One region of the Mesorhizobium sp. LCM 4577 genome, then DNA from elsewhere that is predicted to be linked to it. Evidence: riboswitches for the same ligand, from Rfam matches in the RefSeq annotation. Region 1 holds a riboswitch; the other holds the start of a gene.
What was found. Region 1 has a riboswitch for S-adenosylmethionine ahead of LCM4577_RS14380 (O-succinylhomoserine sulfhydrylase). Riboswitches for the same ligand answer to the same signal wherever they lie in the genome.

Region 1 (3,170 bases):
GATGATCGTGCGCGACGTCCTGCTGCCCGCCATCTGGGCGCGCGCCTGGTTCGGCGGCGCCGTCGAATGGCGCGGCAATGCCATGACCATCCGCACCAAGGCCATGACCGAGCTGGAAGAGCTCGCCTGAAATTTGGGTCGCGGCTTCCTATTTGGCCGCTTTCAGCGCCTCTTCGATGTCGGTCAGCAGATCGTCGGTGTCCTCCAGACCGACGGAGAGCCTGAGCGTGCCGGGCCCGATGCCGAGTTCGGCGCGGGCCTCGTCGCTCAGGTTCTTGTGCGTCGTGGTTGCGGGATGGGTGATCAGGCTCTTGGCGTCGCCGAGATTGTTGGAGATCAGCACGATGTCGAGCGCGTTCTGGAAGGCGAAGGCCGCCTGCTTGCCGCCCTTGACGTCGAGGCAGATCAGCGTCGAGCCGCCAGACATCTGCTTCTTCACGACATCCGCCTGCGGATGATCGGCGCGGCCCGGATAGATGAGGCGGGCGATCTCCGGGCGGCCGGCGAGGAAATCGGCGATCTTGCCGGCGCTCTCGGTCTGCTGGCGCACGCGCAGCGGCAGCGTCTCCAGGCCTTTCAGCAGGGTCCAGGCGTTGAAGGGCGACAGGCTCGGGCCGGTGTGGCGGAAATAGTCGTGCAGGTTCTCGTCGATCCACTTCTTGTCGGACAGGATGACGCCGCCGAGACAGCGGCCCTGGCCGTCTATGTGCTTGGTCGCCGAATAGACCACGATATGCGCGCCGAGCTGCAACGGCTTCTGCTGCAGCGGCGTGGCGAAGACATTGTCGACGATGACTCGCGCGCCGATCGAATTGGCGAGCTTGGCGACCGCGGCAATGTCGACCACCTCCAGCGTCGGGTTGGTCGGGCTTTCCAGGAAGAACAGCTTGGTGTTCGGCCTTACCGCCTTTTCCCAATTGGCTATGTCGGTGCCGTCGATCAGCGTCGCCTGGATGCCGTAGCGCGGCGCCAGCGTCTCGACCACCCAGCGACAGGAGCCGAACAGCGCGCGTGCGGCGACGATATGGTCGCCCGCCTTGACGCTGCAGAGCAGGGCGGCGGAAACGGCCGCCATGCCGGACGCGGTGGCGCGGGCATCCTCGGCGCCTTCCAGCGCGCACATGCGCTTTTCGAACATGTCGACGGTCGGGTTGGCGTAGCGCGAATAGATGAAGCCAGGCTCTTCGCCCTTGAAGCGGGCTTCGGCCGCTTGCGCCGTCTCGTAGACATAGCCCTGGGTGAGATACATCGCCTCGGCGGTCTCGCCATATTGCGATCGCAGCGTTCCGCCATGCACGAGTGCCGTCTGAGGTTTCCAATTGCGCTTCTTGGTGCTCATAGCCCTGCTTCCAGACACAAAAAAACCGGCCGCGAAAGTCGCAACCGGTCCATATAGCCTTGCGGCTCGACGGTCCTTTAGCGACTTGTTTAACGTGGCTGCAAGCCGACCGGCCAAATCACCACGGGATAACGACCCTTTAAATGAGCGCCGCGCTTGCGTCAATTGCCGGCTTCATTAAGAGGTTTGTACCAGGCAGGTTCCGCAAAAGTGTCCAGCGGTTTTGCGGCAAGAACCTGCCACAAAGAGACCGGCCTCAACGGAGCCAGCCTTTGCGGCAGACAGGCATTCTTCCGGATCAGGACATCGCGGCGCTCTTCGAGGCGAACGCGCTGACGTCGCCGCGCGCGCTGGACGCCAACCAGATCCAGCCGGCCAGCCTTGATCTGAGGCTCGGCGACAAGGCGTTTCGCGTGCGCGCCTCCTTCCTGCCCGGTCCCGATCATCTGGTCGCCGACAAGCTCGAGCGGCTGAAGCTCCACGAGATCGACCTCACCGGGGGCGCGGTGCTGGAGACCGGCTGCGTCTACATCGTGCCGCTGCTCGAAAGCCTGGCGCTGCCGGCGAATGTGTCCGCTTCCGCCAATCCCAAGAGCTCGACCGGGCGTCTCGACATCTTCACCCGGGTGATGACCGATCGCGGCCACGAGTTCGACAAAATCGCCGCCGGCTATCACGGGCCGCTGTATCTCGAAGTCAGCCCGCGCACCTTCCCGATCGTCGTGCGGGCCGGCTCGCGCCTGTCGCAGATACGCTTCCGCATCGGCAACGCGGTGCTCTCGGAGAACGAGCTGCGCGACCTCCACCGCGCCGAGATGCTGGTCGCTACCGAGCCGCCCAACATTTCCGGCGGCGGCATCGCGCTCTCCATCGACCTCGACGGCGACAAGGATGGCCTCGTCGGCTATCGCGGCAAGCACCACACCGGCCTTGTCGACGTCGACAAGCGCGCAGCGCAGGACGTCGTCGATTTCTGGGAGCCGATCTACAAGAGCGGCGCCGGCGAGCTGGTGCTCGATCCAGACGAATTCTACATCTTGGTTAGCCGCGAGGCGGTGCATGTGCCGCCGCTCTACGCCGCCGAGATGACGCCCTTCGATCCGCTGGTCGGCGAGTTCCGCGTCCACTATGCCGGCTTCTTCGATCCGGGCTTCGGCCATTCCGCCGCCGGCGGCAGCGGCAGCCGCGCCGTGCTCGAAGTGCGCAGCCACGAGGTGCCTTTCATCCTCGACCACGGCCAGATCGTCGGCCGTCTCGTCTACGAGCATATGCTGAAGCGCCCACAGGCGCTCTACGGCACCGATCTCGGCTCGAACTACCAGGCGCAGGGCCTGAAGCTCTCCAAGCATTTCAAAGCAGCGCGGTGAGGCCGCCAATCTCCCCCCTCGAGGGGGAGATGTCGCCGAAGGCGACAGAGGGGGTCGCCGCGCGTGAGGCGCCAACCTATTGCTCGCCTTCGCAAGGAGTTGGCACTTTACGTGAGACGACCCCTTCTGGCCTGCCGGCCATCTCCCCCTCGAGGGGGGAGATCACGCTCTCGTAGCTCGTCTCACAACGCCTTGACCGCCACCTTGACCGGCTTTTCGATCTCCAGCGGGTTGCGCAGCGGCAGGCCGAAATCCGGCGCTTCGATCTCGAACGTATCGCCGGCCTCGGTCCGGATGCCGTCGGCGAAGGAGAGGGTCGCGGTGCCGAACATGTGCACATGCACGTCGCCGGGCTGGCGGAAGGCCGAGTATTTGAAGTGGTGGTGCTCGAGATTGGCGATGGTGTGCGACATGTTCGCTTCGCCCGACAGGAACGGTTTTTCCCACAAAAGCTTGCCGTCGCG
Region 2 (3,170 bases), on a different contig from region 1:
GCCACGGCGAATGATGTAGCCGTCGCGTGCGTAAAGTTCCGCTTCATGTCTGGTCATCGCGAGCATCAATATTCTCTCCCTGGAACCCTAAAGCATCCCGCGATGCGGCGGGGCGCCCCTGAACCTCTTTGAAGGCCCGGTCCCGATCCGTTTCCGGCCGGCATTCCCAGGCTCGTTAGGAGAAATTAGTCCATCCGCCAGGGAACAAAATGGACAAAGGGAACGCATTTTTTGTATAAAACGCGCATGGAAAAAAGAACGTCCGTCATCGAGAGTTTTCATTATGTGCCGGCTCCGTCCTGGACCCGCGCCGCGTTCAGCGTGCTGCGCGCCGGAAAGGTCGCCGCCGGACCCGATTATCGGATAGAACGCGCCGTCTATCCCGGACAGGACATCCTCTACTGCCTGGCCGGCGCCGGCTATGTCGAAACGCTTGGGCAAAGGATCGACGTCGGGCCTGGTCAACTGGTCTGGATGGCGAACGAGGCGCCGCACGTCCATTCCGCCGATCCCCGGGATCCCTGGACAGTCCTTTGGTTCAGGCTGGACGGGCCGGAGCCCGCCATCCTGCGGCGCAAGCTGTTCGGAGACGGCGCGCCGCGCGCCATCTTCGCCGAGGGAGCAAATCCGGTCCCTTGGTTCGAGCGCCTGTTTGCCGCGCTGCGCCGCCGCGACGCCAGCCTCGACCTGCGCCTTTCGCAACTGGTTGCCGAATTCCTGCTCCTGATCGATCGCGCGTTGGCGGGACCGGACAGCGACGACCTGCCGAAACCGCTCGCCTCCGGTATCGAAGCGATGCGCGGGGCGCTCGGCTTTGCATGGAACGCGTCGGCCCTGTCGGCCGTCACCGGGCTCGGGCCGTCGCAGACCCGGCGGATGTTTCAGCGCCATCTTCGCACCAGCCCGCATCAGTGGCTGATGCGCGAGCGGTTGATGCACGCGCAGTCACTGCTGGTGCAGGACGACCAGCCGATCGCCGAGATCGCCGAGACATGCGGCTTTTGCGACGTCTACCATTTCGGCCGCGAATTCAAGCGATCGGTTGGCATTTCGCCTTCGGCCTGGCGGCGCAGTGAACTGGGTGTCGCATCGAAGCGCTGAGCAGGTTCCGCGAAGGCGTCGCATGGCCTTCCGGCAAGAACCTGCGACAAGGTGCGGTGAACTGATTGGAGCGCCGCGCTACCCGTTGACGAAGCGCGGCGCTGGTCCTAGAAGGACTGCCAGACTTCCGTGGTGATTTGGCCGGTCGGCTTGCAGCCACGTTAAACAACTCGCTAAAGGGCCGTTTGCAACCTGTAACCGGCTTTGCGACGGCAATGCCGGTTTTTTGTTGTCCGCGGCCGGCCGGACACCGCATCGGGACGAAACCGCTGCGGCACAGGATCGAGGACGGACATGGCCGCTCAGCGCGCYGCAAGAACCAAAGACGAGGTCGACCATCCGTCGAGCCCGGTGCTGCGGTTCGGGCCCGACAAGCCGCTGAAGCTCGACGCCGGCACCCTGCTCTCGCCTTTCCAGATCGCCTACCAGACCTACGGCACGCTCAACGATGCGCGCTCCAACGCCATCCTCGTCTGCCACGCGCTGACCGGGGACCAGCACGTCGCCAACACCAATCCGGTGACCGGCAAGCCGGGCTGGTGGGAGGTGCTGATCGGTCCCGGCAAGATCATCGATACCAACCGCTTCTTCGTCATCTGCTCCAACGTCGTCGGCGGCTGCCTCGGCTCGACCGGCCCGGCCTCGATCAATCCGGCGACCGGCAAGCCTTATGGGCTCGACCTGCCGATCATCACCATCCGCGACATGGTGCGCGCGCAGGCGATGCTCATCGATCATTTCGGCATCGAAAAGCTGTTTTGCGTGCTTGGCGGCTCGATGGGTGGCATGCAGGTGCTGGAATGGGCCGCAAGCTATCCGGAGCGCGTGTTCTGCGCCCTGCCGATCGCCACCGGCGCCCGCCATTCCTCGCAGAACATCGCCTTCCATGAGGTCGGCCGGCAGGCCGTCATGGCCGATCCGGACTGGCATGGCGGCAAATATCTCGATTTTGGCAAGCGCCCGGAAAAGGGGCTGGCCGTCGCGCGTATGGCCGCCCACATCACCTATCTATCGGAAGCAGCGCTCCACCGCAAGTTCGGCCGCAATTTGCAGGATCGGGAGGCGTTGACCTTCGGCTTCGACGCCGATTTCCAGATCGAGAGCTATCTGCGGCACCAGGGCATGACCTTCGTCGACCGCTTCGACGCCAATTCCTACCTCTATCTGACCCGCGCGATGGACTATTTCGACCTTGCCGCCGATCACGGCGGCCGCCTCGCCGATGCCTTCGCCGGCACCAAGACGCGCTTCTGCCTGGTTTCCTTCACCAGCGACTGGCTGTTCCCGACCGAGGAGAGCCGCTCGATCGTGCATGCCTTGAACGCGGCGGGCGCTTCGGTCTCCTTCGTCGAGATCGAGACCGATCGCGGCCATGACGCCTTCCTGCTCGACGAGCCGGAGCTGTTCGCGGCCATCAACGGCTTCATCGCCTCCGCTGCCCGTGCGAGGGGGCTCAGCGTATGACCCCGAAGAGCCGCAGACCTTTCGGACCGGGATCATGCGCCATGCAGGAGGCGAGGCCATGAGCGTCAATCGCGCCCAGCGTGTCGATCTGGAGGTCGTCGCCGATCTTATTCCGGCCAATTCGCGCGTGCTCGATGTCGGCTCCGGCGACGGCCTGCTCCTGGAACTGTTGCAGGAAACCAAGCAGGTCGACGGCCGCGGGTTGGAACTGTCGCAGCGCGGCGTCAACGAATGCGTGGCGCGCGGGCTCTCGGTCATCCAGGGCGACGCCGACACGGATCTGAAATTCTACGCCGACAAGGGCTTCGACTTCGTCGTGCTCTCGCAGACGCTGCAGGCGACGCGCAACCCGAAGGTCGTGCTCGACGAGCTGCTTCGGATCGGCAACCGCGCCATCGTCTCCTTCCCCAATTTCGGCCATTGGCGCGTGCGCTTCTCGCTGCTGATCAAGGGCAGGATGCCGGTCACCAAGGACCTGCCCTATTCCTGGTACGACACGCCCAACATCCACTTCTGCACCATCCGCGACTTCGTCAACCTGTGCGACGAGCTTGGCGCGACTGTCGAGAAAGCGACCGCGCTCGACGCCAACGGCCAGAAGATCG

Region 2: linked by a shared signal. The riboswitch ahead of LCM4577_RS34000 (homoserine O-acetyltransferase) and the one ahead of LCM4577_RS14380 (O-succinylhomoserine sulfhydrylase) in region 1 are both predicted to bind S-adenosylmethionine.

The regions. Positions count from the first base shown of each region.
Region 1 is NZ_MDDU01000011.1:120,454-123,623, forward strand. It holds gene LCM4577_RS14375 (ceramide glucosyltransferase) at 1-130, shown strand, start outside; gene LCM4577_RS14380 (O-succinylhomoserine sulfhydrylase) at 149-1,339, opposite strand; SAM riboswitch at 1,397-1,474, opposite strand; gene LCM4577_RS14385 (2'-deoxycytidine 5'-triphosphate deaminase) at 1,612-2,706, shown strand; gene araD1 (AraD1 family protein) at 2,889-3,170, opposite strand, start outside.
Region 2 is NZ_MDDU01000056.1:164,129-167,298, reverse strand. It holds gene LCM4577_RS34010 (phytanoyl-CoA dioxygenase family protein) at 1-57, opposite strand, end outside; gene LCM4577_RS34005 (AraC family transcriptional regulator) at 247-1,101, shown strand; SAM riboswitch at 1,221-1,298, shown strand; gene LCM4577_RS34000 (homoserine O-acetyltransferase) at 1,396-2,565, shown strand; gene metW (methionine biosynthesis protein MetW) at 2,624-3,170, shown strand, end outside.